Regions from separate parts of the Cupriavidus sp. H39 genome, predicted to be linked through region 2. Evidence: predicted binding sites of a transcription regulator. Region 2 holds the regulator's gene; each other region holds the start of a gene.
The links. Region 2 encodes HrcA, which represses chaperone genes, less so after heat shock. Its sites were predicted from a motif close to TTAGCACTCNNNNNNNNNGAGTGCTAA; they were not measured.
Positions count from the first base shown of each region.

Region 1 (9,915 bases), 730 kb from region 2:
CTGTGGTTCCTGTTCGTGCTCAAGAGCTGGTTTGGCGACGCCATCAGCGAGTCCGAGGGCGGCATGTACGGCAAGAACATCGACTTGTCGTTCCGCTGGTCGATGGGCTGGTTCATCTTCTCGGAAGTGATGTTCTTCGCCGCGTTCTTCGGCGCGCTGTTCTACGCGCGCGCCATCGCCATGCCGTGGCTGGGCGACCTGAACAACAAGATCCTGTGGCCCGACTTCGCCGCGGTATGGCCCAATACCGGCCCGGCCGGCGTGGTGGAAACCTTCCAGACCATGGGCCCGTGGCCGATCCCGACCATCAACACCGCGCTGCTGCTGATGTCCGGCGTGACGCTGACCTGGGCGCACCACGCGCTGCTGGCCGGCAAGCGCAGCCAGCTGATCCAGGGCCTGGTGCTGACCATCCTGCTGGGCGCGATCTTCATGTGCTTCCAGGTCTACGAGTACATGCACGCCTACTCGGAGCTGAACCTGAAGCTGAGCTCGGGCATCTACGGCTCGACCTTCTTCCTGCTGACCGGCTTCCACGGTTTCCACGTGACCATGGGCGCGATCATGCTGACGGTGGTGCTGATCCGCGTGCTGAAGGGCCACTTCACGCCCGAGCACCATTTCGCCTTCGAAGGTGCAGCCTGGTACTGGCACTTCGTCGACGTGGTGTGGCTGTTCCTCTACATCGTGGTGTACTGGCTGTAAGCGCTGCCGTACCGGCCGGCGGCCCCCCGGAACACCCGGGGCCGCCGGCGCCAACGCAAAAGAGAAACGCCGCAGGGGCATGGCAGCCTGCGGCGTTTGTCTTTTGCGGGCCAGGCCCGAGGGGCGCCTCGTCAGGGCGCCATGCGGATGCCGGTGCTGTGGATCCAGCCCATCCAGTTCGAGAACAGGATGAACAGAAACAGCGCCACCGAGAAGCCGACGCGCAGCATCAGCGAGCGCATCATGTTGGGCGTCTTGCCGCGGTCGCGCATCATGAAGAACAAGGCCGAGGCCAGGCTGGCGATGATCAGGATGAAGGCAATGATGATGACAAAGCGCATGGCGGGGCGGGATGGGGGCAGGCGCGGCGCGACGTGCGGCGCACAGGGCCATTATCGCACCGGGCTGCGTTGCGCAGTGCCGCGGGGGCGATGAACTGGCGCCGCTTCGCCAGCCCGTTGCCGCTGGCCGCCGCGCTGCTGGTGATCGCGCTGACCTGTGCGCTGGGCAACTGGCAGCTCAACCGCGCGCATGAGAAGGAAGCGCGCGCCGCGCGGCTGCATGCGCTCGCCGCGCAGCCGCCGGTGGTACTGGGCACCGCGCCGCTGTCACAAGTTGTGACCGACCGCGCGGTGCGCGTCAGCGGGCGCTTCGACGCATCCCGCACCATATTGCTGGATAATCGCCCCCACGGCACCGGCGGGCGCAGCGGCGACAGCCGTGCGGGCTTCCTGGTGCTGACGCCGCTGGTGATCGGCGCGGCGCCGGGCGAGGCCGGCGCCCAGCGCGCCGTGCTAGTGCTGCGCGGCTGGCTGCCGCGCGATGCCGGGGACCGCACCCGGATCGCGCCGTTTCCGACGCCCGCGGGCGAGGTCACCATCACGGGCACGGCACTGGCCGGCGTGCCGCGGGTCTATAGCCTGGGCCAGGAGGCCGCCGGCAGCCGGATCCGCCAGAACGTCGAGATCGCGCCCTACGCAGCCGAAACCGGGCTCGCCCTGCACCCGTTGGTGATCGAGCAGCGCAACGACACCGGCGACGGCCTGGCGCGCGACTGGGCGCCTGCCGACGTGGGCGCCGACCGGCACTATGGCTATGCCTTCCAGTGGTTCGGGCTGGCGGCGCTGACCGTGGTGCTGGTGGTGGTGCTGGGCTGGCGCCGCGCGCGGCGGCTGGCCACCGTGATCGAATGAATTGACTGCCTCTGCGCCCGCCACGGGCGCATGGGCTTGCCGAAGACAAAGGACAGACGTACTCCATGGCACAGCAAGACTCCGCTCCGGCCGCCGCGGCCCCGGACCCCCGCATCGACGCGCGCACGCGCCGTGGCCGCCTGCAGATGCTGATGCTGCTGCTGGTGTGCGCGTCGCCGGTGATCGCCTCCTACTTCACCTACTACGTGATCAAGCCGCGCGGCGGCGCCACCAACTACGGGGCGCTGGTCGACCCGCAGCGGCCGATGCCGCCGGTGCGCGTCACCGACGAGCAGGGCCAGGCCGTGCCGCTGGAGCAGTTCCGCGGCAAGTGGCTGCTGGTCAGCGCCGATCCGTCCGCCTGTGACGAAGCCTGTGCGAAGAAGCTGTTCACCATCCGCCAGATCCGCGCCGGACAGGGGCAGGACCGCCTGCGCATCGTGCCGGTGTGGCTGGTCACCGACGACGGCAAGATCGACGAGCGCCTCGTCTCCGCCTACAACGAGCCCTACGCCGGCGTGCGCTTCCTGCGCATCGACCGCCAGGCGGCGCAGCAGTGGCTGCCGGCAGAGCCGGGCAAGCGCGCCGAGGACACGCTGTTCCTGGTCGATCCGCTGGGCAACCTGATGATGCGCTTCCCGCAGGACCCGGACCCCAAGAAGGTGAGCGGCGACCTGAAGAAGCTGCTCAAGGTCTCGCGCATCGGTTGAGGGGACGCCATGCTGCTGCAACTGGCCATCATCGGCATCCTGATCGCGCTGTTCCCGTTGTCCTATGTGCTGGTGAAGGGCGACCGCAACAAGTACCGCAAGCTTGCCTGGATCACGGCGTTCCTGACGCTGGACCTGATCATGTTCGGCAGCTTCACGCGCTTGACCGATTCCGGGCTGGGCTGCCCCGACTGGCCCGGTTGCTACGGGCATTCCAACCCGCATGCCGCCATGGAGCCGATCCGCGCGGCCGAGACCGCGCTGCCGAGCGGCCCGGTGACGCTGGCCAAGGCCTGGATCGAGATGATCCACCGCTACTTCGCCATGGCGGTCGGCGTGCTGATCATCACGCTGATGGTGCTGGCGTGGGTCAAGCGGCGCGAACTGAAGCAGTCGCCCTGGTTCGCCACCGGCGTGCTGCTGCTGGTGTGCTTGCAGGGCGCCTTCGGGGCCTTCACCGTAACCCTGAAGCTGCAACCCATCATCGTGGTCACGCACCTGATGCTGGGCATGGGCCTGCTGGCGGTGCTGATCCAGCTGGGCTCGCGCAACGACCCGCCGCACCCGGGCGCGCCGCAGGCGGCGCGGCTGCGCTGGCCGGTGCGCATCGGCCTGCTGCTGCTGGTGATCCAGATCTTCCTGGGCGGCTGGGTCAGCACCAACTACGCGGTGATGGCCTGCACCGACTTCCCGCTATGCAATGGGCAGCTGGTGCCCGAGATGGACTTCCGCCACGGCTTCACGCTGTGGCGCCAGCTGGGCATGACCGCGGACGGCGACTACATCCCGCACGCGGCGCTGGTGGCGATCCACTGGGTGCATCGCGGCTTTGCCGTCATCGTGCTGGGCTACCTGGCTTGGTTTGCCCTGCGTGCGCGCCGGCTCGAAGGGCTCAGCCGCGCCGCCGGCTGGCTGCTGGCGACGCTGGTGCTGCAACTGGCCACCGGGATGTCCAATATCGTGTTCGACTGGCCGCTGGTGGCGGCGGTCGCGCATAACGGCGGCGCGGCGGTGCTGCTGCTGCTGCTGGTCCGTCTCCACTACAATATCGGGCTGACGACCCGGGCCGTCGGCGCCCCCGCTGCCGTGCCGAATGCCGCCCGTGCCACATGAAAGACAAGACCCCTTCCGTGGTTACCGCTACCCACCCCCATTCCCTGGGCAAGTTGAGCCGCTTGCGGCACCTGGCCCGGCAATATGCCGCCCTGACCAAGCCGCGCGTGACGCAGCTGGCCGTGTTCTGCGCCATCATCGGCATGTTCCTCGCCACGCCCGGCATGGTGCCGTGGCCGGTGCTGATCGGCGGCGCCGCCGGCATCTGGCTGCTGGCCGGCGCGGCTTTCGCCATCAATTGCCTGGTCGAACAGAAGATCGATGCACTGATGCGCCGCACCGCCTGGCGCCCGTCCGCCACCGGTGAGATCACCACGCGCCAGACGCTGGTGTTCTCCGCCATCCTGGGCGGCGCGGGCATGTGGCTGCTGCACGTCTACGCCAACGATCTGACCATGTGGCTGACCTTTGCCACCTTCCTGGGCTACGCGGTGGTCTACACCATCCTGCTCAAGCCGGCGACGCCGCAGAACATCGTCATCGGCGGGCTGTCCGGGGCAATGCCGCCGGCGCTGGGCTGGGCCGCGGTGGCGGGCGAAGTACCGGCCGAGGCCTGGTTCCTGGTGCTGATCATCTTCACCTGGACCCCGCCGCATTTCTGGGCGCTGGCGCTGTACCGCCGCGCCGACTACGCCAAGTCCGGCCTGCCGATGCTGCCGGTCACGCACGGCGAGCGCTATACGCTGCTGCATATCCTGCTGTACACGCTGATCATGATCGCGGCGACGCTGCTGCCTTTTGTCTATGGCATGAGCGGCTACATCTACCTGGCGGCCGCGCTGGCGCTGGGCGCGGGCTTCCTGGCCTATGCCTGGAAGCTGTACCGCAACTATTCGGACGAGTTGGCGCAGCGCACCTTCCGCTTCTCGATCCTGTACCTGTCGCTGCTGTTCGCCGCGCTGCTGGTCGACCACTACTTCAAGTTCGTGCCGCAGGTCTGACCTGCGCCATCGCGCCCCGGCTGCGGCATCTTGCCGCGCCGGCGCGAGCACAGCAGCATGATCGGCGATACTGCATGCTGTTTCCTTCCCATTCCCGACCCGTGCCCCGCATGCCACGCCTCAGCCCCGCTTCCGGCCTGTTCGCCGCCTTCCGCCGCTTTGCCCTGCTGGCCGCGCTCGCCCTGGCCGTGGCCGCCTGTGGGCAGCAGAAGGCGTCGTTCCGCAATGTCGATATCACCGGCGCCGCCGATTTTGGCAAGGACTTCGCGCTGACCGACCACACCGGCAAGGTGCGCACCCTGGCCGACTACAAGGGCAAGGCGGTGGTGATGTTCTTCGGCTACACCCACTGCCCGGATGTCTGCCCCACCACCATGGCTGAACTGAAGGCCGTGATGGAAAAGCTGGGGCCGGATGCGGACCGCGTGCAGGTGCTGTTCGTCACGGTCGATCCGGAGCGCGATACGCAGGCGTTGCTGGCGCAGTACGTGCCCGCCTTTGATCCCCGCTTCGTCGGGCTGCGCCCGGCCGATGAGGCCGCGCTGCAGAAGCTGGCCAAGGACTTCAAGGTGTTCTACGCCAAGGTGCCGGGGAGCTCGCCCAACAACTACACCGTGGATCACTCGGCCGGCAGCTACGTATTCGATGCGCAGGGCAAGCTGCGGCTGTTCATCCGCCATGGCCAGGGCCCGGAACCGATTGCGCACGACCTGAAACAGCTGTTGTCCTGATGCAGGCGGGACGGAAGGGTGCGGCATAACGCCGCACCTCGCTGCGCGCGGACAATAAAAAAAAGGCCGGTCCAGTGGACCGGCCTTTTGCATGGTTGGCGGTACCGATCAGGCAAAGGCCTGCAGCGCGCCCTTCATCTTTTTCATCGCCGCCGCCTCGATCTGGCGGATGCGTTCGGCCGACACGCCGAACTCGTCGGCCAGCTCATGGAGCGTGGCGCCGCCCGAGCCGTCGTCCTCGACGTTGAGCCAGCGCGCCTCGATGATGCGGCGGCTGCGCTCGTCGAGCTTGCCCAGCGCTTCTTCCAGCCCGTCGACCTGCATGCGGTCGTGGCGCTTGGCTTCCATCACGCGCGTCGGCTCGTTGTGGTTGTCAGCCAGGTAGGCGATGGGGGCGAATTCCTCTTCGCCATCGTCGACCTGGCCTTCCAGCGCCAGATCGCCGCCCGACAGCCGGGTTTCCATCTCCATCACTTCTTCGGGCTTGACGTTCAGCTCGCGCGCCACGGCCTCGACCTGCTCCGGCGTGAACGTGTGGCCGCCCTGCTTGCGGCTGCGCAGGTTGAAGAACAGCTTGCGCTGTGCCTTGGTGGTGGCCACCTTGACCATGCGCCAGTTCTTCAGCACGTATTCATGGATTTCCGCCTTGATCCAGTGCATCGCGTACGACACCAGCCGCACGCCCTGGTCCGGATCGAAGCGCTTCACTGCCTTCATCAGGCCGATATTGCCTTCCTGGATCAGGTCGGCGTGCGGCAGCCCGTAGCCCAGGTACTGGCGGGCGATCGACACCACCAGCCGCAGGTGCGACATCACCAGGCGGCGCGCGGCGTCGACGGAATCGTGATCGCGCAACTCGCGCGCGAGGCGTTGCTCTTCCTCCGCGGTCAGCAGCGGAATGCGGTGGACAGCCTGGATGTAGCTGTCGAGGTTGCCCACGGTCGCCGGAAAGGTCAGCGCAAAGCTGCCCGTGTTCCGGGGCACCGTCGGCAGACGGTTATTCAGGGTTTGGTCGGCAGACAAGACTGCGTTCACTCAATGGCTCCTTTCGCGTCCGGCGGTTGGGTTGCCGGTGCGCCGCGCCCCCTTGGGAATCGGCGGCACTGCAACACATCTTAGCACTCTGGCCGGGTGAGTGCTAATTGGAGTTCCGATGGCCCCGATAGTTCCCGTATATTAACCTCCCTGTTCGGATAGGCAGAAGGTTTGGCAAGAGACGGCAACGATACCGGTGCCATCGCGCACTGTAGTTAGAGCGCGCGGGGGCAAACGGGTTCTGTCCGCTGCTGCAATGCTCCGTTGCAGCACCGTCTACACTCGACCGGCGGGCGGCGCAATGGCATGCTTGCGAGCCTCTCTTATCGGATCGGAGGAGTTATGTCTGCTATCGAACACTTGCTCAAGCCGCATGTGCGCGACCTGGGCGATTTCACCGTGCGCCGGCTGCTGCCAGCCGCGGCTACCCAGACTGTCGGGCCGTTTATCTTCTTCGACCATATGGGGCCGGTCCAGCTGCCGGCCGGTCAGGGCGCCGATGTGCGCCCTCATCCTCATATCGGGCTGGCCACGGTCACCTATCTGTTCGAGGGCGAGATCATCCATCGCGACAGCCTGGGCAGCGACCAGGCGATCCGCCCTGGCGACGTCAACTGGATGACCGCGGGCCACGGCATCGTCCACTCGGAGCGATCTCCCGAGCATGTGCGCAAAGACGGCGCGCGGCTGCATGGCATCCAGACCTGGGTGGCGCTGCCGCAGCAATATGAGGGCGCCGAGCCGTCGTTTTTCCACCATCCCGCCGCCACGCTGCCGCGCATTGAGCGGCCCGGGCTGCGCATGGTGGTGATTGCGGGCGATGCGTTCGGCCAGACTTCGCCGGTCAAGGTCTTCAGCCGCACCCTGTACGTGGCGATCGAGCTGGACGCGGGCGCCAGCGTGGAGATACCCGCCAACCATGCCGAGCGCGGCATCTATCCGGTCGACGGCGCGGTCGCGCTCGACGGCGAGCCGCTGCCGGCCGAGCACATGGTGGTGCTCACGCCGGGCCGGCCGGCAACGCTGACGGCCACGGCGCCGTCGCGCGTGATGCTGCTGGGCGGCGACCCGACCGACGGGCACCGCTTTATCTACTGGAATTTCGTGGCCAGCAGCAAGGTGGCGATCGAGGCTGCCGCCCAGCGCTGGGAGGACGACCAGTTCCCGCACGTGCCGGGCGAGACCGAGCGTATTCCGCTGCCCCCGCGCAAGCCCTGAGCGTAGTCCCGGGGCCGGCTCAGAGCGGGCTGGCCCAGGTCACCCGAGTGCCCTGGCGCAGGCATTCGCGGATCGCCTCGACCTGGATGGTGATGGGCGCCGGCACCGGCACCGCGCCGTCCAGCACGCGCCGGATCCAGGCCACGGTCAGGCCGGCGTCGCTGCCCGGCGGTAGCTCCGGCACGTCGCCGATGGTGCCGCCGGCCTGGCCGACCAAGGTCTGCTGGTGGCCTTCATGCAGCCAGTCGATGCGGCTGGTGCGCCGGGCATCGGCCACCACTTCGCCCTCGGTGCCGCGTGCCAGCAGCACGTTGGCGGGCTCGTGCGAGAAGTAGTCGGTCAGCGTCTCGCGGTATTCGGGGTGCGTGTAGCTGTACAGCCGCAGGCCTTCGGCAGGCGAATGCTCGCCCACCGGCTGCAGCATCTTGGCCACCGTATGCGACGAATTGCGCAGGCCGATCACGGTGCGCCGCTCCAGCAGCCGCGACAGTCCGGGCGACAGCACGTCGACCGGCAGCACCGCCAGCGGGCCATTGCCGTCGCCGTCGCGCAGCCGTGCCGAGGCTTCGGCAGTGCTGGCGCACAAGGGCACGCCCAGTTGTTCGAACAGCGCCATGCTGGTCACGCGGCCTTCGAACACGCGCGTGCCGTGCACCAGCACGGGGACGCCTTCGCGGGCCAGCAGCAGCGCCAGCAGCGGCACCAGGTTGGGCTGCTTGCGCGCCCCGTTATAGCTCGGAATCACCACCACCTGCCGGTCCGGCGGCGCGGGCAGCGGCTGGCAATGCGCATGGGCGGCCTCCAGCATGCCGGCCAGCTCGTGCGGCGCCTCGCCCTTGATGCGGTAGGCCATCAGGATGGCGCCCAGCTCCACGTCAGAGACGCGGCCGGCCAGCATGGCGTCGAACAGCGCCTGCGCGTCCTCTCGCGGCAGGGCGCGCGCGCCGTTGACGCCGCGGCCGATCTCCTTGATATAGCGGGCGGCGGGAAATGGGGCGGCGGTGGTGGTCATGGCGGCGTGGGGTAGTGTGTGCTGGGTTCATGATAGCGGAGCCCGGCGGCCTCGCCCATCGCCGCCGGCGGTGCTGCTACGCCGCTTGCGGCAGCGCCGGGTTGCGCTGCTTGCGGTAGAGGAAGTCCAGCACCGCGGTGCGGCAGCGATGGTAGGCCGGTTCGTGCGCCAGCGCCACGCGGTCGCGCGGGCGCGGCAGGTCCACCTTCAGGATCTCGCCGATGGTGGCGGCCGGGCCGTTGGTCATCATCACGATGCGGTCGGCCAGCAGCACGGCTTCGTCGACATCGTGCGTCACCATTACCACCGTGCTGCGCGTGCGCGCCACGATCTTGAGCAGCTCGTCCTGCAGATGCGCCCGCGTGAGCGCATCCAGCGCGCCGAAGGGCTCGTCCATCAGCAGCACCTTGGGCGCCATCGCCAGGGCGCGGGCAATGCCCACGCGCTGCTTCATGCCGCCGGAGATCTCGTGCGGATATTTGCCTTCGGCGTGGCTCAGTCCCACCAGCGCCAGCGTGTCGTGCGTGCGCGCCTTGCGCTGCGCCTTGTTCTCGCTGGCCGCAAACACACGCTCCACGCCCAGGTAGACGTTCTCGAAGCAGGTCAGCCACGGCAGCAGCGAATGGTTCTGAAACACCACCGCGCGCTCCGGGCCGGGCCCGGCGATTTCACGCCCGGCGCAGATCAGCGCGCCGGTGGTGGGCGTGGCCAGTCCCGCCAGCAGATTCAGCAGCGTCGACTTGCCGCAGCCGGAGTGGCCGATCAGCGTGATGAACTCACCCTCGGCGACCTGCAGGTGAATGTCGCGCAGCGCGACGAACGGGCCCTTGCGGGTCTTGAAGGTCTGGCCGACGTTTTCAATGCTGACGAACTTGTCCATGGCGTCTCTCCCGTACCGATCAATGCGTGCCGTAGCTGAAGCGCCGGGCCAGCGCCAGCAGCGCATGCTCCAGCAGCAGGCCGATGAGGCCGATCACGAAGATCGCGATCACGATGTGCTCCACCTTCAGGTTGTTCCATTCGTCCCACAGCCAGAAGCCGATGCCGGTGCCGCCAGTCAGCATCTCGGCCGCGACGATCACCAGCCAGGCCGTGCCGATCGACAGCCGCACGCCGGTCAGCATGTAGGGCAATACCGCGGGAAACAGCACGCGCGTAAACACTTTCCATTCCGACAGGTCGAGCACGCGCGCCACGTTCAGGTAGTCCTGCGGCACGCGCGTGACGCCCACCGCGGTGTTGATCACCATCGGCCAG
Region 1 covers NZ_CP189848.1:639,354-649,268, forward strand. The annotation lists gene ACOCMH_RS18405 (cytochrome c oxidase subunit 3) at 1-705, shown strand, start outside; gene ACOCMH_RS18410 (twin transmembrane helix small protein) at 837-1,046, opposite strand; gene ACOCMH_RS18415 (SURF1 family protein) at 1,137-1,898, shown strand; gene ACOCMH_RS18420 (SCO family protein) at 1,964-2,608, shown strand; gene ACOCMH_RS18425 (COX15/CtaA family protein) at 2,618-3,721, shown strand; gene cyoE (heme o synthase) at 3,718-4,662, shown strand; gene ACOCMH_RS18435 (SCO family protein) at 4,773-5,393, shown strand; gene rpoH (RNA polymerase sigma factor RpoH) at 5,502-6,428, opposite strand; gene ACOCMH_RS18445 (pirin family protein) at 6,771-7,646, shown strand; gene ybiB (DNA-binding protein YbiB) at 7,666-8,658, opposite strand; gene ACOCMH_RS18455 (ABC transporter ATP-binding protein) at 8,735-9,538, opposite strand; gene ntrB (nitrate ABC transporter permease) at 9,558-9,915, opposite strand, start outside.
Region 1: a site for HrcA is predicted at 6,509-6,535, ahead of rpoH (RNA polymerase sigma factor RpoH). Genes of this name have one in related genera too.

Region 2 (9,915 bases):
TCATGGTTCGCTCCCAATGACGAACGCCCGGGCCGGCAGGCACCGGGCCCCAGGCCGGGACGACACGGCGCCCCGCCCGCCTGGAACCGGCGGCGTTTACTTCGGCGCCGCCACCGTGACCAGCGCCGGCCGCAGCACGCGGTCGGCGATGGTGTAGCCGCGCTGGAGCACGCTCACCACGGTATTGGGCTCCTGCTCCGCCGGCACCATCGAGATGGCCTGGTGGCGGTGCGGGTCGAACTTTTCGCCCACCGGATTGAGTTCGACGATCTTGCCGCGCTCGAAGGCGGTGGCCAGCTGGCGCGCGGTCAGCTCCACGCCTTCGCGCAGCTTGGCGATATCGCCGGAGCCGTCGGCCAGCGCGGCCTGCAGGCTGTCCATCACCGGCAGCAGGTTGTCGGCGAAGTTCTCGATGGCGAATTTGTGCGCCTTGGCGACATCTTCCTGCGCCCGGCGGCGGATGTTCTCGCCTTCGGCGACCGCGCGCATGTACAGGTCGTAGTGCTCGCTCGCCTTGGCTTCCAGCGCGGCCAATCGGGCCGCCACATCGTCCACTTCGGCAGTTCCCGGCGCGCCGGTCTCCGGGCTGGCGGTAGCGGCGCTCGCCGCCTCATCGCCCGCAGGCGTCGCAGTCTGGTTGGATGGCGTCTGCTTCTGGTCTTCCATGTCGATCCGTATCAATGCAGTGTCGCGGCCCGCCGTGGGCCAGGCCGCGGGTGGTAAATCGGCGTGTGTCCGATGCAGGTGGTGGCAGGTCGCCGCTTTTCAAGAGTGGCGCCGGCGCGACGCCGAAACACACGGTTACAAAGCGCAGCCCCATGCAATCGACGCCTTATTGCTTTGCGTCATCGCGCTCACTAAGATTCTTAGTAAGAAAAATGACAAAAATGTCGAGGGCGCAGGAGATGGTTCATTATTGTGCTGCTTCCGAAAGGTTGGCCATGCATAAGCTTCCAGTCGTGACGCTGTGCTTCGTGGCCGCGCTGGCGGTCATGACCGTCTTTATCTGCCTGTCCGGCGCCTTCACCCCGCGCGATACGGAGTATGGCAGCGGCAAGGCGGTGTTCAAGCACTACATCGTTCCCTTCGTCAGCCCGGACGTCGCGCAGGAATAAGCCCGGCTGACCCGCTCACCTTGCTGTCCGCAGCGCGGCGGCACCGGAAACGGTGCCGCCGCGCTGCCATGTCAGCCCTTGAAGTCATCGATGCGGCGGCGGTCGCGCTTGGTCGGGCGCCCCTGGATCTGGGCCGACGGCTCCGGCTGCAGGCGCCGGCGCTCCGCGTCGGCGACCCGGCGCGACTGGCTCTCGGCCCTCTCCTGATACAGCGTCTGCGCCACCGGCGCCGGCCCGCGCGCCGGGGCGATGCCTTTCACTTCAAGTTCCCAGCGCTGCTGGTGTGCTTCCAGCGCAACCTTGTCACCGGGCTTCACCTCGCGCGAGTTCTTGCACGGCTGGCCGTTGACCAGCACCTTGCCGCGCTCCACCGCTTCGGCCGCCAGCGAGCGCGTCTTGAAGAAGCGCGCGCACCACAGCCACTTGTCGATGCGCTGGCGCGCATCCGCGTCGAAATCCACGTTCATGCCGCCGCCCCCCGCGCCTGCGCACGCGTGCGCCGCGCCTCCAGTTCATGCGGATGCGGCGTGGCGAGCGGCCACCCCTGCAGGTGCTGCAGCGCGATCTCAGCCATGGCCGCGACCCACGGCGCGGCGTCGTTCATGCATGGAATGAAGTGAAATTCCTTGCCACCCGCGACCTTGAATTCAGTCTGGCCTTCCATGGCGATTTCTTCCAGCGTTTCGATGCAGTCCGCCGGGAAGCCCGGGCAGAATACGTCCACCCGCCCCGCGCCGACCTTTCCCAGCTCCGCCAGCGTCGGCGCCGTGTAGGGCTGCAGCCATTCGGCTTTGCCGAAGCGGGACTGGAACGTCACCTGATATTGCCCGGGTTGCAGGCCCAGCGCCTCGCCCAGCAAGCGCCCGGTCTTCAGGCATTCGCAGTGGTAAGGATCGCCCAGCTCCAGCGTGCGCCGGGGCACGCCGTGGAACGACAGGATCAGCTTGTCGCCCTGGCTGAAATCCGGCATGCCGTGCCGGCCCCAGTAAGCGCTGACCTGCTGCTGCAACGCCGAGATATACGCCGGATGGTCATGGAAATGCTTGACCAGGCGCAGCTCGGGCTGGTTGCGCCACTGGCCCAGCACCCGGAACACTTCGTCGAAGGCGGTGGCCGTGGTGGTGCCCGAGTACTGCGGATACATCGGCAGCACCAGAACCTGCTCGCAGCCCTGGCGGCGCAACGCTTCCATCACCGATGGGATCGAGGGGTTGCCGTAGCGCATCGCGCACGCCACCGTCACTTCGTGGCCGTTCTGGTGCAGCAGCCGCTGCAGCGCGTGGGCCTGCCGCTCGCTGTAGACCAGCAGCGGCGAGCCCGTCATATGGGCCTCGCGCAGCCAGATCGATTCGTACTTGAGCGCCGATGCGCGCGAACGCAGCGGCAGGATCACCCCGTACAGCAGCGGCAGCCACGCCGCACGCGGGATTTCCACCACGCGCGGGTCGGACAGGAATTCCTTCAGGTAGCGCCCCACCGCCTTGGGCGTGGGGGCGTCGGGGGTGCCCAGGTTGACCAGCACGATCGCCGTGCGCGGCGCCTGGCCGTGCTGGTAGGCCGGTTCGGGAGAAAACGTCATGTGGCTTCCGGGTAGGCACGATGCCTGGATGGCGCGGGCGCGGCGCACCGGCGCCGGCCATGCTCGCTGCGGATTGAGCCGCTGGCCAGACCTGCGCGCCGGACCACTAGTTCTGGCTCAGCGCGCTGGAGAGCAGCCGCGCGGTGATGTCGACGATCGGGATCACGCGTTCATAGGCCATGCGGGTGGGCCCGATCACGCCCAGCGTGCCGACGATCTGCCCGTCGACCTCATACGGCGCGGTGATGACCGCCATGTCTTCGATCGGCACCAGCCGGCTTTCGCCGCCGATAAAGATCTGCACGCCTTGCGCATGGCTGGACACGTCCAGCAACTGCAGCAGGCTGGTCTTGTGCTCGAACACGTCGAACAGGCGCCGCAGCTTGTCCATGCTCGAGGCCAGGTCGTCGACTTCGAGCAGCTTGCGCTCGCCGCTGATGTAGACGTGGTCGTCGTCCTCGTCCTCGGCGGTGCTGCCGGCCTCGACCGCGGCCTGCATCAGCTGCGACATGTCGCGGCGCAGGTCCTGCAGCTCCAGCCGCAGGTGGCTGCGCACGGTGTCGAAGCTCATGCCGGCATAGTGCGAGTTGAAGAAATTGGCTGCCTCGATCAGCTGGGCCGGCGTGTACGGCAGTTCGGTCTGGATGATGCGGTTCTGCACGTCGCCCTCGGGGCTGACGATGATCAGCAGGATGCGCTTCTCCGACAGCCGCATGAATTCGATCTGCCGGAACGCCTGCGCGCGGCGCGGCGTCATCACCACGCCGGCAAAGTGCGACAGGTTGGACAGCGTGCGCGCGGCCGCCGTGATCATGCGCTGCGGCCCCAGTTGCTGGCCACCCAGCTGGTCCTGGATCTGGCCGGTCAGCTCGGCCAGGTCGGCGTTGCGCTCGAGCGGCTTGGCGGTCAGCATCGAATCGACGAACAGCCGGTAGCCGCGCGGCGTCGGGATCCGGCCGGCCGACGTGTGCGGGCTGGAGATAAATCCCATTTCCTCCAGATCGGACATCACATTGCGGATCGTCGCCGGCGACAGGTCCAGCCCCGAGTACTTCGACAGGGTGCGGGAGCCGACCGGCTGACCTTCGGCAATGTAGCGCTCGATCAGGGTCTTGAGCAGCGTTTTGGAGCGTTCATCCATGATGCCCCGATTTTACGCAAGTTTTGGACCTTCTGGCGCCCGGGGCGGAAGGGCCGCCGGCGCCTGCTGACAACCGTCGCGGCGGTATGGTCTAATCCCGGCATGTCCGCCCCACCCAAAGCCAGCGCCGTGCGCACTCCATTCAAGACCGTCGCCCTGGTGGGCCGGTACTCCACCGCCGGCATCGAAGGGCCCCTGGAGGAGATCGCCTCCTACATCCTGCGCAACGGCCAGGACGTGGTGTTCGAGCGCGAGACCGCACTGGCCACCGGGCTGACCGCCTACCCCGCCCTGTCCGCCGAAGAGATCGGCCGCGAGGCCGACGTGGCCGTGGTGCTGGGCGGCGACGGCACGCTGCTGGGCCTTGCCCGCCAGCTCGCCGGGCACGACGTGCCCCTGATTGGCGTGAACCACGGGCGGCTCGGCTTCATGACCGATATTGCCCTGGAAGACGCGCACACGGTGCTGCCCGACATGCTGGACGGCCGCTACGAGTCAGAGACCCGGCTGCTGCTGGCGTCGCGGGTGGTGCGCGACGACATGGACATCTTCGCCGCGCTGGCGCTGAACGATGTGGTGGTGAACCGCTCCGGCATCTCCGGCATGGTCGAGCTGGCGGTTTCCGTGGACGGCCACTTCATGTACAACCAGCGCTCCGACGGCCTGATCGTGTCGACCGCCACGGGCTCGACCGCCTATGCGCTGTCGGCCGGCGGGCCGATCCTGCATCCTACGCTGTCGGGTGTAGTGCTGGTGCCGATCGCCCCGCACGCGCTGTCCAACCGGCCGATCGTGCTGCCGCACGACGCCGAGGTCACCATCGAGGTGGCCAGCGCGCGCGATGCCAGCGTCAACTTCGACATGCAGTCGCTGACCTCGCTGCTGCCGGGCGACCGCATCGTGGTGCGGCGCTCTGAAAAGACCATCAACCTGCTGCACCCGGTGGGCTACAACTACTACGCCACGCTGCGCAAGAAACTGCACTGGCACGAATACCCGTCCGAAGACAACCGCCTCTGAGCGCCATCCAGCCGCCCCTCAGCCCGAGCCCGAACTTCATCGGACCGACTACCCTTCCCGCCACGATGCTGCGCAGCCTGTCCATCCGTGATTTCGTCATCGTCGACACGCTCGACCTGGATTTCACCACCGGCTTTACCGTCTTCACCGGCGAGACCGGCGCCGGCAAGTCGATCCTCATCGACGCCCTGGCGCTGGTGCTGGGCGAACGCGCGGATGCCGGCGTGGTCCGCGAAGGCGCGCCGCGCGCCAGCGTCAGCGCCACCTTCTCGACCCATCCGGCGCTGGATGCGTGGCTGGCCGAGCGCGAGCTCAACAGCGAAGACGATGGCGGCGTGCCGACCGTGCTGCTGCGCCGTACCGTCGATGCCGGTGGTCGCAGCAAGGCCTTTATCAATGGCGCGGCCGCTACGCTGGCGCAACTGCGCGAAGTAGGCGACCAGCTGGTCGACATCCATGGCCAGCATGCGCACCAGCAACTGCTGCGTCCCGATGCGCAGCGGCTGCTGTTCGATGCCCACGCCGGCCTGACGCAGCAGGCCGCAGCGGTGGCCGAGGCCTGGCGCGCCTGGCGTGCCTGCGTGCGCCAGCGCGAAGCGGTGGAGCACCAGTCGCGCGAGATGCAGCTGGAACGCGAACGCCTCGAATGGCAGGTCGGCGAGCTGGACAAGCTCAACCCGCAGCCAGGCGAATGGGACGAGATCCAGTCGGAGTACAACCGGCTCTCGCACGCCGCCGGCCTGATCGACGGCAGCCGCGCCGCGCTCGACGCGCTGTCCGAGGCCGACGGTTCGGTGCTGTCGGCGCTCAACGGCATCGTGCACCGGCTGCAGCAGCTGGCCGATGTCGATCCCGCCCTGCGCGACGTGCTGGCCGCGCTCGAGCCGGCGCAGCTGCAGGCCGAGGAAGCCGCGCACTCGCTGACGCGCTATGTCGACCGGCTCGAACTCGACCCCGAGCGGCTGCAGGTGGTGGAAGAGCGCATGCAGGCGCTGCACGCCACCGCGCGCAAGTACCGCCTGCCGCCCGAGCAGTTGCCCGATGAACTGGTCGCGCGCCGCCAGCAGCTCGACGACCTGCAGGCCGCGCAGGACCTCAACAAGGTGATGGCGCGCGAGGCCGCGGCCAAGGCCGCCTACCTGACGCTGGCGCAGCATCTCAGCCAGGCCCGCACGATCGCCGCGCAGGCACTGTCCGGCGCGGTTACCGAAGCCATGCAGGGCTTGTCGATGGCGGGCGGCAGCTTTGTCGCGGCGCTCAATCCGCTCGACGAAGGCCAGAGCTACGGCCTCGAGCAGGTCGAGTTCCTGGTGGCCGGCCACGCCGGCGTCAGCGCGCGGCCGCTGGCCCGGGTGGCGTCCGGCGGCGAATTGGCGCGCATCAGCCTGGCGATCTCGGTGATCACCAGCGAAGCCTCACCCACGCCCACGCTAATCTTCGACGAGGTCGATACCGGCATCGGCGGCGCGGTGGCCGAGGTGGTGGGCCGGCGCCTGCAGGAACTGGGCCGCGCGCGCCAGGTGCTGTGCGTGACCCATCTGCCGCAGGTGGCGGCGCAGGCCGGCACGCACCTGCTGGTCAGCAAGGAAACCACGGCCGAGGCCGAAGCTTCGGTCACGCGGTCGCGCATTCGCGTGCTGGACCCGGCCGGGCGCGTGGTCGAGACCGCGCGCATGCTGGGCGGCGCCACCGTCACCGCCACCACGCTGCAACATGCGCAAGAGATGCTGGCGCAGGGCATGGCCGACAGCGGCACCAGCCAGCCCGCGCGCGCGGGCAAGGACGGCAAGCGCGGCCGCCGCGCCGCGGTTGGTTGAGCGGCGCGACCGATTGCAACCCATTGCGCCCGCTTGCGAGCCATCGCCCATTCCATACACTGACAGGAGTTTCCCCATGACCCGCCCAGCGCCGTCCGCCGGCCACCGGCCCCGCCTCTCGCTGCGCGCCGTGCTGGCCATTGCCACCGCCGCCTCGGCCGCCCTGCTGGCGCTGTCCGGCTGCCAGGCGCAGCCTAAGGCCTCGGCGCCGCCGCCGGGCAGCATCAGCGATGACCGGTCGCTCGGCGACATCATGGTCCGCTTCAAGCCGCCCGCGGTAGACCTGTCCGAAGATGCCGGCAAGCTGCTGGCCGAGATCAAGGGCCCGATCCGCTATGTGGTCAAGCGGCCGATGTCGGGCGGGGTCTGGCTGGTCACGGCGATTTCGCCGTCGGCGGATGCCACCCTCTACCAGGCCGTCGACACGCTGCGCGCCACGCCGCGCATCGAGACCGCCGAACCGGACCGGCTGCTCAAGCCCAGCCGCAATATTCCCCCCAGCCGTGATATGCCGGCGCGTTAGGACGGGTCTGAATCTGTACGGAATGCCGCATTAACGAACGCAGGCGATCCCGAAGCCGCCCTTGCACAACCCGGCGGGATCGTATTCGCTACATAAGATGCCCACGCGCCGGCCCCGCCAGTGCGCGCTACGCCCCAGGGAGGAGAAATCCATGCCGCAATCCGCGCTGCCCGTGTTCTGCCGCAACTTCGCGGCCCGCCGCTGGCGGGCCCTCGCCCTGGCCGCCGCAGCTGCCTGCGGCGCGGTCCCGACCAGCGCGGCACTCGCCGCCGGTGCGCAGTCTGCTCCGGCCTATACCGGCCACATCATCGTGCGCTGGCGCGACGGCACCACCGCAATCGATGGCAACGGCGCCACCAAATCGCCGGCTGCCGCCGAAGCCCTCAAGCAGCTCAGCGAACGCACCGGCATCGCCGTCACGGCACGCCGGGCCATGGGCGGCAACCTGCAACTGCTGCAAGTCCCCGACGCCTTTGCCGCCGACCCCGAAGCCGCGGCGGCGCGGCTGCGCCAGGACCCGCGCGTGGCCGATGCCGTGCCCGACCGCTGGCTGCGGCTGCACGACACCCTGCCCGACGACCCCGAGTTCCAGGTCAACCAGCCGTACCTGAAGGGCACCGGCACCGTCGTCGGCGGCGTCAACCTGCCGCGCGCGTGGGACCGCACGCGCGGCAGCAACGGCATGGTGGTGGCGGTGGTGGATACCGGCATCCTGCCTCACCCCGACCTGGCGGGACGGCTGCTGCCCGGCTTCGACTTCATCAGCACGGCCACGGTCTCCAACGACGGCGACGGCCGCGACGGCGATCCGACCGACACCGGCGACAACCTGCCCGCCGGCTTCACCTGCCCGGGCAGCACCACGCCCATTACCGATCCGACCAACAACAGCTGGCATGGCACGCGCGTGGCCGGCGTGCTGGGGGCGCAGACCAGCAACGCGCGCGACATCGCGGGCGTCGACTGGAATGCGCGCATCCTGCCGGTGCGGGTCTCGGGACGCTGCGGCGCCCTGCTGTCCGACACCGTCGACGGCATGCGCTGGGCCGGCGGCCTGCCGGTGCCGAACGTGCCGGACAACCCCACGCCGGCGCGCGTAGTCAATATCAGCCTGGGCGGCGGCACTTGCAGCAGCATCGAGCAGCAGGCGGTCAACGACCTGAATGCGCGCGGCGTGGTGGTGGTGGCCGCGGCCGGCAACAACCGCGGCGCCGTCGAAGCGCCGGCCGACTGCAGCGGCGTGATCGCGGTCACCGCGCACGCCAACGACGGCGAGAACGCCAGCTATGCCAATGTCGGACCGCAGGTCGCGCTCAGCGCGCCGGGCGGAGGCTGCGGCAACTCGCAGGTGGTGGAAGGCCGCTGCACGGTGACGCCGTCGGTAATCCGCACGCTGAGCAACGACGGCAAGACCGCGCTCGGCAACTACGTGGTGACGTCGTCCGCGGGCACCAGCTTCGCCGCGCCGATGGTCTCGGGGGTGGTGTCGATGATGTTCACGCTCAATGGCGCGCTGACGCCGGCGCAGGTCACGGCGGCGCTGAAGAGCTCGGCGCGTCCGCATCCGTCCGGCACGTTCTGCACGACCAATCCGGGCGTGTGCGGCGCAGGCCTGCTCGATGCCGACGGTGCGCTGGTAGCGGCGCTGGCGACGCCGCCGGCGGAGGCCGCGCCGGCGCCGGCCTCGAGCAGCGGTGGCGGCGGTGGCGCGGTGCCCCTCTGGGCCGCGATGCTGCTCGCACTGTCCGGCCTGCTGGGCTTCGCGCTGCGGCGCCGCTTCTAGCAGCGCGCCGGGCGGCTCAGGCGGCGGCGCCGTTGCTGGGCGCCGGCCTTCGGGCCAGCCACCATTCCTGCAACACCCAGCACAGCAAGCCGGCCACGGCGCCGGCCGCGTGCGCCGCCCGCACCACGCCAAAGCCCCAGGCCGGATCGAATACCACCGGCGCCAGCCACGACTGTTCCACCCAGACCTTGGCCAGCACGCCCAGGCACAACAGCACCCCCGTGGCGCGCGCGAGTCCCGGCGCGCGCAGCAACCCCAGGGATCCCCACAAGGCCAGCCCGTGCAGCGCGCCCGAGAGCCCGCCGTACCAGGCAACCGCCGGCACGCGCAGCAGCGCCACCTGCACCGCGATGCCGCACGTCACCAGCACCAGCAACAGGCTGCGCACCCGCGCCACGCGCGCGCAGATCGCCAGCACGCCGGTGGCGGCGAGCATGTCGGCCAGCCAGTGATGGCCATCCAGGTGCACCCACATCGCCGTGGCCAGGCGCCACCACTGCCCGTCCACGCGCACCGCGTCGCGCAGGTACAGGCCGTGCGCGTGCCACGCGGGGATGAAGGTGAAGGCCGCGGACAGACCCCACACCAGCACCATCGCCGCCAGCAGTCCCGGCCACGTTGCGCCGGCCGTTGCCGGCTGGCCTGCTGCCTCAGTCCTCACCGAACACGGCGCGCCACAGCGTGCGTACCGATGCGGTCTGCGCCGCCATCGCTGCCGGCGCCACGCGCGCATGGGCCTGGCCATCGAGGCGCAGCTGGTGCTGGCGCGCACGGAACAGCCGGTAGGCGTCGCCCACCGCCAGCGCCAGCTTGGCATCGATCAGGCCCAGCTCGCCGGCTTCGCGCAGCAGCGCGATATTGCCTGCGTTGCGCGTCAGCTGCGGATGGGCGCGGCTGTGCAGCAGTACCAGGTACTGCACTGTGAATTCGATGTCGA
Region 2 covers NZ_CP189848.1:1,369,232-1,379,146, reverse strand. The annotation lists gene ACOCMH_RS21835 (thioredoxin family protein) at 1-4, opposite strand, end outside; gene grpE (nucleotide exchange factor GrpE) at 97-666, opposite strand; gene ACOCMH_RS21825 (hypothetical protein) at 942-1,115, shown strand; gene ACOCMH_RS21820 (RNA-binding S4 domain-containing protein) at 1,187-1,582, opposite strand; gene hemH (ferrochelatase) at 1,579-2,694, opposite strand; gene hrcA (heat-inducible transcriptional repressor HrcA) at 2,801-3,835, opposite strand; gene ACOCMH_RS21805 (NAD kinase) at 3,938-4,855, shown strand; gene recN (DNA repair protein RecN) at 4,921-6,672, shown strand; gene ACOCMH_RS21795 (hypothetical protein) at 6,749-7,195, shown strand; gene mprA (MprA protease, GlyGly-CTERM protein-sorting domain-containing form) at 7,347-8,978, shown strand; gene rrtA (rhombosortase) at 8,995-9,639, opposite strand; gene glnE (bifunctional [glutamate--ammonia ligase]-adenylyl-L-tyrosine phosphorylase/[glutamate--ammonia-ligase] adenylyltransferase) at 9,629-9,915, opposite strand, start outside.

Region 3 (9,915 bases), 370 kb from region 2:
CTTGCCGTCTACCTGCACCGCGTGACTCGGCCGTGCCGCTGCCAGCACGCGCCGCGCCCATTGAGCCTTCCTGCGTCGGGTAGGAAGCTATGCGCACCGGCGCCAACTGCGCGGGGCGGCGCTTCGACTTAATTCATTTGATAACGATTCGTATTTGCAATACCATGTTTTGCGGTCCATACAGAAGGCCGCACGCCGTGCCCCCACCGCAATTCCAACGCAATCTGCCAAGAGGTCTTGTCATGCCGGTCACGGACCACCGGGGGCGCGTGCGCCCTCCCATTGCTTGTCTTGCATCGCTTCGCCAACAACGCAACTGCCGCCCGTTTGCGCCGTCGCACGTGCTGATGGGTGTGCTCGCCACCTTTCACCTGCAAGCGGCTTGCGCGCAGGAGGCTGACCCCGCCGCCGGTCAGGCCACAACGGAAGCGGCCACGCCAACCTTGCCGCAGGTCACCGTCAGCGCCGGCGCCGAGCAAGGCGAGGCGCCCCCACCCTATGCCGGCGGCCAGGTGGCTCGCGGCGGCAGGCTCGGCATGCTGGGCGATACCGCCATCATGAAGGCGCCATTCAACCTGACCAGCTACACCGCCGAACTGATCCAGAACCAGCAGTCCGCCACCGTGGCCGAGGCCCTCAGCAAGGACCCGTCGGTGCGCGCCACGGGACTGGCCGGCGCCAATATCGACACGTTCTACATCCGCGGCTTCCCGATCAACGAATCCAACTCGGGGGAAATCGCCTTCAATGGCCTCTATGGCATCGCACCCAGCTACCGGGTATTCACCGACTACACCGAGCGCATCGAGGTGCTGAAAGGCCCCGCCGCGCTGCTCTACGGCATGTCGCCCAACAGCGGCGTCGGCGGCGTGATCAACATCGTGCCAAAGCGCGCCGGCGATGACCTGACCCGGTTCACCGCCAGCTATGCTTCCGACACGCAGTTCGGCGGGCACCTGGACGTGGCGCGCCGCTTCGGCGAGGACCGCGAGTGGGGCGTCCGTGTCAACGGCAGCTACTACAACGGCGATACCACCGCCGACCACCAGTCGCGCAAGGCGCCCGTGGGCGCGATCGCGCTCGACTATCGCGGCAGTCAGCTGCGCGCTTCGCTGGATGTGCTGGCGCAGGAGGAGCGCATCGCTGCGCCTGGGCGGCCACTCACGGTCTCGCCGGGGCTGGCGGTTCCAGCAGCGCCCGATGGCCGGCGTAATGTCACGCAGCCATGGGAATATTCCAAGGGCCGCGAGGAAGCGGTGCTGTTCCATGGCGAGTACGACATCAGCGACGCGCTGACGGCGTTTGCCAGCGCAGGCGGTGGCTGGAGTCGCCTCGACCGGGTCTTCGGCACGACGCCGGCGATCACCGACGCGCAGGGCGATACCGTCAGCACGCCGACCTTCTACAAATTCAAGGTGGACCGCGGCACGTTCGATGGCGGCCTGCGCGCGCGCTTCGCCACCGGTCCGGTCAGGCATGCGGTCACGCTGCAGGCCAATGCCTATACCGAGCGCTTCGACCGCGCCTTCACCTCGGGCACGCCGGTAACGTCGAACATCTACAACCCGGTGACGCAGCCCGCGCAGAACCTGCCGGCACCATCGACGGTGCCGCGCCTGACTGCCACGGACCTGAGCGGCGTGGCGGTGTCGGACACCATGTCCTTGCTCGACGAACGCGTGCTGCTGACGCTGGGCCTGCGCCAGCAGCGCGTCAGGACGCGCAACTACGACCAGACCACCGGCGCCGTGGCGACGTACTACGACCAAAGCGCCACCACGCCGATGGTGGGCCTGGTGGTGCAGCCGACGCAGCGCTGGTCGGTCTACGCCAATTACATCCAGGGCCTGAGCCGCGGCGACTTGGCGCCGCCCACCGCCAGCAACGCTGGCGAAGCCTTTGCGCCGTACAAGGCTGACCAGTACGAGATCGGCACCAAGTTCGACTTTGGCCGCTTCACCACCACGCTGGCGGCCTTCCAGATCGCCAAGCCTACGGGGCAGATCGACAACAACGTGTTCTCCGTCAATGGCGAGCAGCGCAACCGCGGGCTTGAGCTCAATGTGTTCGGGGAAGTGCTGACGCGCGTGCGGCTGCTTGGCGGCGTCACTCTGATCGACGGCGAGATTACCAAGTCCCCCACCGCCGCCAATGTCGGCAAGACTGCGATCGGCGTGCCGGACCTGCAGGCTAACCTCGGCGCGGAGTGGGACCTGCCCTGGATGCCGGGCCTGACTCTGACCGGAGCCATGCTCTACACCGGCCGGCAGTACGTGAACCAGGCCAACACCGCCAGCCTGCCGGCCTGGACCCGTGTTGATGTGGGCGCCCGTTACACCACCAGGATCGGTGGCAAGGCCACCACGTTCCGCGCCAACGTGCTCAACGTATTCAACCGCGATTACTGGGCCGGCGTGACCTCATGGGGAGGCTTCTCGCTGGCAGCGCCGCGCACGGTGCTGCTGTCGGCCACGGTGGATTTCTGAACGGCCATAGAGAATTCTCCAAACAAAAACCCCCGCGGGCTCGCACCCGCGGGGGTTTTTGCCTTGACAGCCTGCCGGCCGGGCTGTGACACCCTGCCGGCAGTCGGTCGGCATCAAATTACATCATGCCTTCCATGCCGCCCATGCCGCCCATGCCGCCCGGCATTGCCGGAGCCGACTCTTCCTTCGGCGATTCGGCAACGGCGCAGTCGGTGGTCAGCATCAGCGAAGCCACCGAAGCGGCGTTCTGCAGTGCGGTGCGGGTGACCTTGGTCGGGTCCAGCACGCCCATTTCGACCAGGTCGCCGTACTCGCCCGAAGCGGCGTTGTAGCCGTAGTTGCCCTTGCCTTCGATGACCTTGGCAACGACGACCGACGCTTCTTCACCGGCGTTCAGCACGATCTGGCGCAGCGGCTCTTCCATGGCGCGCAGCACGATCTTGATACCGGCGTTCTGGTCGGCGTTGTCGCCTTGCAGGGCCGAGATCGCAGCGCGGGCGCGCAGCAGGGCCACACCACCGCCGGGGACGATGCCTTCTTCCACCGCAGCGCGGGTGGCGTGCAGTGCGTCTTCCACGCGGGCCTTCTTTTCCTTCATTTCGACTTCGGTGGCAGCGCCAACCTTGATCACGGCAACACCGCCGGCCAGCTTGGCCACGCGTTCTTGCAGCTTTTCACGGTCGTAGTCCGAGGTCGCTTCTTCGATCTGGGCGCGGATTTGCTTGACGCGGCCTTCGATCGCCGATGCGTCGCCGGCGCCGTCGATGATGATGGTGTTTTCCTTGCCGATCTCGATGCGCTTGGCCTGGCCCAGGTCGTTCAGGCCGGCCTTTTCCAGCGTCAGGCCGATTTCTTCAGCGATGACGGTGCCGCCGGTCAGGATGGCGATGTCTTCCAGCATGGCCTTGCGACGGTCGCCGAAGCCCGGAGCCTTGACGGCGGCGGTCTTCAGGATGCCACGGATGTTGTTGACCACCAGGGTCGCCAGGGCTTCGCCCTCGACGTCTTCAGCGATGATCAGCAGCGGGCGGCCGGCCTTGGCCACTTGCTCCAGCACCGGCAGCAGGTCGCGGATGTTGCTGATCTTCTTGTCGAACAGCAGCACGAACGGGCTGTCCAGCTGGACCACCTGCTTTTCCGGGTTGTTGATGAAGTACGGCGACAGGTAGCCGCGGTCGAACTGCATGCCTTCCACGACTTCCAGCTCGTCGGCCAGCGACTTGCCGTCTTCGACGGTGATCACGCCTTCCTTGCCAACCTTGTCCATGGCTTCGGCAATGCGCTCACCGATGGAGGTGTCGCTGTTGGCCGAGATCGCGCCGACCTGGGCGATTTCCTTGCTGGTGGTGGTGGGCTTGCTGACCTTCTTCAGCTCTTCCACGGCGGCGGTGACAGCCTTGTCGATGCCGCGCTTCAGGTCCATCGGGTTCATGCCGGCGGCGACGAACTTCATGCCTTCGCGCACGATCGACTGGGCCAGCACGGTTGCGGTGGTGGTACCGTCACCGGCGTTGTCGCTGGTCTTGGAAGCCACTTCCTTGACCATCTGGGCGCCCATGTTCTGCAGCTTGTCCTTCAGCTCGATTTCCTTGGCCACGGACACGCCGTCCTTGGTCACGGTCGGGCCGCCGAAGCTGCGCTCCAGCACCACGTTGCGGCCCTTCGGGCCCAGGGTCACCTTGACTGCGTTGGCGAGGATGTTCACGCCTTCGACCATCTTGGCACGGGCGGCGTCGCCGAACACTACGTCTTTTGCTGCCATGTTCTGAATCTCCTGAAATCTGTACGGGTGGGGCTACAAGTAACGGATTACTTGTTGACCACGGCCATGATGTCTTCTTCGCGCATGACCAGCAGTTCCTGGCCATCCACCTTCACGCCCTGGCCGGCATACTTACCGAACAGCACGCGATCGCCGACCTTGACGTCCAGGGCGATGTTGTTGCCCTTGTCATCCTTCTTGCCGGGGCCGATCGCCAGCACTTCGCCTTGATCGGGCTTCTCGGCAGCGTTGTCGGGAATCACGATACCGGACGCGGTCTTGGTTTCGTTGTCCAGACGCTTCACGATCACGCGGTCGTGCAGAGGACGCAGATTCATACGGACTCCTAGATACAAAGTGAGTTTTTGATCACAAATCGGCCGGCTACCGAGGCGACGGCCGTCAGAAATGTTCAGGTGTCGCAGAGGCTGTTAGCACTCACCCCTGACGAGTGCTAATTATAGGGACGGGGTAGTGGCATTTCAAGACAGGTGCCGAATGCGGGTTTTCCCCTAGAAGATGCGGGACCCCTGGCCGCGGCGCCGGATTCACGGAAAAACGGCAGCGGCCCTTGCTTGGTCTCGCCATCGGTGTTCTGAGCACTTACCGCACAACCACCCTGCAGGGAATGCCAGGGTGATGAAACCGCTTATTTCGCAGGCCCTCAGCGGCGGGTCGCTTCCGCAAAGAAAAACTATCTCGGAGGGACACAATATCTGGTTTGCCCGGTCGCAAGAAATCGCCAAAAATTCCCGACATGCAGTGTTCTGCAGACGCTTGAACCAGAGCCAGCCGGCATCTCCACCGTGAAGATTTCCTTCCGGTGACAAGCGTCCTTACAGACTTTGAACGGAGTAAGCGAGATGAGCAACGAGTTTGCAGGTAGGAAGCTTCTGGTCGTAGGCGGCACGAGCGGCATGGGCCTGGAAACGGCGCGCATGGTGCTGGCCCAGGGTGGTAGTGCCGTGATCGTGGGCAACCGTCCGGAGAAAACCGAAGACGCCCGCAAGGAGCTGGCGGCCCTCGGCAACGTGTGGGCGTTGACCGCCGACCTGTCGGGCGACGCCGGGCTGGCAGCGCTGCGCGAGGCCATCGACAAAGACCATAAGGACATCGACTTGCTGGTCAACGCCGCGGGCGTGTTCTTCCCGAAACCCTTCCTCGAGCATGAGGATGCGGATTACGACCAGTACATGAAGCTGAACAAGGCGTTCTTCTTCGTGACGCAGAAAGTGGCAGCGAACCTCGTTGCCGTCGAGCGTCCCGGCGCGATCGTCAACATCGGCTCGATGTGGGCGAAACAGGCCATCGCCGCGACGCCGTCGTCCGCGTACTCGATGGCCAAGGCCGGCCTGCATTCGCTGACACAACACCTGGCGATGGAACTCGCGCCCAGGCGTATCCGCGTCAATGCGGTCTCGCCCGCGGTGGTCCAGACCCCGATCTACGAGGGCTTTATCCCCAAGGCGGAGGTACACAGCGCGCTGCAGGGTTTCAACAGCTTCCATCCGATCGGTCGCGTAGGCACGCCGCGCGATGTTGCCGAGGCCATCGTGTTCCTGCTTTCGGACAAGGCGAGCTGGGTCACCGGCGCCATCTGGGATGTGGACGGCGGCGTGATGGCTGGCCGGAACTGATACGCGATGGGCAAAGTGCCACGCGCTGGCCCTGCATCGCCCCCGTGAGACCCATTTACCTGGCAAGGAGAAAACACAAGTGACCTATCTGCAGATCACCCTCAAGATCGCCGAAGCCAACCGCGGCGCTGCGGCTGGCATCTACCAGAAGTACAAGGACCCGTTCCTCGCCACCGTCGCCGGCGCCAGGTCCAAGCAACTGCTGGTGCGCGAAGAAGACGTGCAGGTGCTGCACGGCTTTGACTCCAGGGAAAACGCCGAAGCTTATCTGCGCAGCGAGCTGTTTACCGCCGACGTGGTCGCCGGCCTCAAGCCGCTGCTCGACGCCGCGCCAGACGTCCGGATCTACCAGGTTGCATGATCCTTCATGGCGGGACGCCGTTCTGGCGTCCGCCATTCAACTCAACCGGAACTACAGCAATGATGCAAGATTGGAATGCCTATCGCGACGCCCTTCTGGAACGCGTGGGCGACTTCGCCCGACAGAGCCCCGATGTCATGCGCGGCTTGCAGACGATCGACAACGCAGCGGTCAAGACCGGCCATCTCGATCCCAAAATGCATGAGCTGATTGCGCTGGCCGTGGCGGTGACCACCCGGTGCGACGGCTGCATTTCGGTGCACACCAAAAAGGCCGTGGAGCATGGCGCCACGCTGGGCGAAATCTCGGAAGCCCTGGGCGTCGCGGTCGCGCTGAACGCGGGTGCTGCACTGACCTACTCGGCGCGCGTGCTGGAAGCCCACGCACAGCTGCCCAGGTAGTTCACGGCGCGCTCCGGCCCGACCCGCCACGGCGACGATCGGAGCGCGCATCACCAGCCGCAGGCCGCCAAACCCGGGCCGTCACTTCGCGGCGGTCGCCGTTTCCTCGAACAGCCAATCGCGAAACGCAACCAGTCTCGGCAGGCTTGCGCATTCCGGGCGATATACGACGTAATAGGCCAGCGCGGAGAGGCATTCGATGCTTGGGAAAAGCCGAACCAGCCGGCCCGACGCAAGATCGTCCCTCGCCATGACGCTGCGGCCCAGCGCTACCCCATGGCCATCGATCGCCGCCTGCAAGACCGCCGCCGAATTATTGATCCTCATGCCGCGCTTGGCGCCGACCCCCTCGATGCCTGCTGCCTTGAGCCAGGCATCCCATGAGGCAAAGCCGGCATGACTTGGGACCGAGAGGTCATGAATCAGCGTGACGCTGGCGAGATCGGCCGGCTTTCTGATCCGTTTGCCGCGGGCATATTCGGGCGAGCAGACTGGATAGATCTGCTCGTCCATCAGCTTCTCGGCGCTCACGTCCGGCCATTGCCCCGCGCCATAGCGAACGCCGATATCGATGCCATGCGCGGCGAAATCCAGCGGCTTGAGATTGGTGTCCAGACGCACGTCGGTATCTGGCCACCGGGCGTGAAAGCGTTCGATGCGCGGGAGCAGCCATTTGGCGGCGAAAGCCGGACTGGTGGTCACCGTCAGGATGCCGTTCGCAGAGCCTTCCTTCAGCCGGTCCAGGCCGACGGCAAGCCGGTCAAAACCCGCGCGAATGTCGGGCAGCGCGCGTTCCGCCACTTCAGTCAGGACCAGGCGTGCGCGGCCCCTGGCCTGCCGATGGAACAGCGGGGTGCCAAGCCAGTCTTCCAGGCTGCGCACAAGCTGGCCAATGGCTGCGGGCGTCACGTTCAGTTCCGCTGCGGCGGCCGAGAAGCTCTGATGCCGGGCACTGGCTTCAAAGGCGCGCAGGGCATTGAGATAAACCGGCGATTTCATGGCGGGAAAGTTTTTCTTGACGGATGCGAAAGGTTAGCACGGTCGCGCCCATGCTGATGTAGCGGCTTTTCGTGGGAATTTTACCGCCCTGTTTTTTTAGCTTGCCTGCTGCGGCGACGAGAAGCCGACAGATTTTCTTTCTCTCGCAAAGCCCGGTTCGAGCCGGAGCTTGCGGGGCAGTCAGGAGACGCTAAAAACTCGCGGCAAGGCCAAACGACACGCCGGAGACGTTATTGCCGAAGACATAGCGCACCACCGCGCGGATGCGGGTCACGAACACTTCGTGGGCACTGGTGTCGAGCTCGAGGCCGGTGCCTAGCGTGGTGAGGTAGTTGAATCCCAGCGCCCCGGCCTGGTTGCCGAAGTAATGCGAGTGCGACAGTTCCAGCACGTAGCGCACCGGCCGGTCGAGGGCACGCATCCCGGTCGGGGCCCGCCAGCGCGCATACAGGCTGGCGGTTTGCGCGGCGGACGAGGCCTCGACCCCCGACGACCCGCCAAAGCTGCGCAGGTAGATGTTGGTATAGCGCAGCTCCACGTCGATATCGCGGTTGTCGCGGTGGCTTTCCCAGTCGAGCATCACCGCTCCACCCAGCCCATAGGCATTCATCGCGCCGCCGTCGAGGAAGGCGATGTCGCGCTCGGTCTTGTGCTCGACCGCGAACTGGGCGATGGACAGGTCGCTGGCGACGCGGCCGAGCGAAGCGTTGAAGATCGGGCGGAACACCAGTTCCTTGCTGGGGATCAGCGGGAAATCCCAGCCGACGCCAACCGTGCCCGCGAAGGTATTCCATTTGGCCGGCAAGCGGCGCGATTCCTGCCCGTTGGTGGCGACAAAGGCGGGGTCGTAGCGGTTATAGGCGATCGACCCCTCCAGATAGAGCGGAAATGACTGGCTCAGCGTGAAGCCGCCGCCGAGTTGCCACAGGGTCAGGTCGGGGTTGTCGGTGCTGGCATTGCTGATCGAAAGCGAGCTGGAAGCCAGGTCCGGCACGACCGCGAACGACATCAGCGTCAGCACCGCGCTGGACTGCTTCTGCACATTGGACCCGACCACGCGGAACGCTGGCTCCGCCTGGGCCATGGCGGGCGCTGGCGCGGCCACCAGGCCGGCCAGCAGCATGAACACCAGGAGGCCTTGGGCTCGCATCGTCTACCCCGTCCGTTCTTATGCCATCGCACGCTGCATTGCCACGATGACAAGCCTGCCATCAGCTGCCAGTCCGGGCTTTGGTGGCAGCCATGGTGGCGGAAGTGCGGCAACGGCAGAAGTGAATCTTCTTGCCGGCGCATTAAAGAATCTTGAAAGGCGCAGGCCGGATCCGAGGCTTGTAGGAACAATTCCGGCCCCTCATCGGCGCATGCCTGACAGCGCAAAGCCAGCCTGCTGCCTAGACTGGCCTTGTCGCCGCGTGGCCTGCCAGGCAGGCATGTGCGGCATACGTCGCGCCGAGCCGCTAGGCCGGCGCTTCCGACCCTAACCCTGGAGGTATTCCATGGATCCGAAACAACCCGCTCGCCATACCCGAATTGCCAGCGTGATTGCGGCAGGTCTGGCAGGCCTCAGCTGTGCCGCGGCCATCGCACAGACCCCCGCCACGCCCGCCACCCCGGCCACGCCGGCCACCCCTGCCGCGCAAGGCATGCCGGCCACCCCCGCCACCCCCGCCATGCCGGCCACCGCGGCCAGCCCCGCCGGCGGCCAGGGCGTCGCGCCCGGCGTGACCCAGATCCAGCCGCCGAAGGATCCGCTGGTTGAGCGCCGCGAGGCGCGCCAGAAGGCGGCTGCCGAATACAAGGCGAAAAAGAAGGCCGCCAAGGGCGAGTACAAGGATGAAGTCGGCGCTGCCAAGCAGGAACGCAAGGTCGAGAACAAGGCAGCGGATGCAACGGCCAAGCAGGAAATGGCTGCACCGAAGCAATAACAGCAGAGGTTCGCAGGGTGGTGGGCTCGGCCCGCCGCCCTCGTTCTTTCCTCCCCACTCACTGCGTTCATCCCTCCAGCCCCATCCGCATGCTGGCGGCTTGCAAGCGCGCCGATCACGCCTAGACTCGATGTGAGCCAGCTGCGTGCTCCTCTGCCCGGCTTGCCATCCGCGCCATGCCCGTTGTCCGCCCACATCATTGGTTTGCAAGCCTGTTGCTCTCCGGCCTGATGGGCGCACTCAGCCTGGCCAGTCCATTTGCGGTGGCGCAGCAGAAGCCGGCACCGGCATCCGCCCGCGCGACCGTCGCGGCGGCGCCGCCCGCGCAGGGCGTGGCATCCCCC
Region 3 covers NZ_CP189848.1:1,002,788-1,012,702, reverse strand. The annotation lists gene ACOCMH_RS20135 (hypothetical protein) at 1-18, opposite strand, end outside; gene ACOCMH_RS20130 (TonB-dependent receptor) at 348-2,486, shown strand; gene groL (chaperonin GroEL) at 2,605-4,248, opposite strand; gene groES (co-chaperone GroES) at 4,296-4,586, opposite strand; gene ACOCMH_RS20115 (SDR family NAD(P)-dependent oxidoreductase) at 5,112-5,885, shown strand; gene ACOCMH_RS20110 (hypothetical protein) at 5,965-6,246, shown strand; gene ACOCMH_RS20105 (carboxymuconolactone decarboxylase family protein) at 6,306-6,647, shown strand; gene gcvA (transcriptional regulator GcvA) at 6,729-7,646, opposite strand; gene ACOCMH_RS20095 (hypothetical protein) at 7,837-8,796, opposite strand; gene ACOCMH_RS20090 (hypothetical protein) at 9,143-9,571, shown strand; gene ACOCMH_RS20085 (transglycosylase SLT domain-containing protein) at 9,748-9,915, shown strand, end outside.
Region 3: a site for HrcA is predicted at 4,680-4,706, ahead of groES (co-chaperone GroES). Genes of this name have one in related genera too.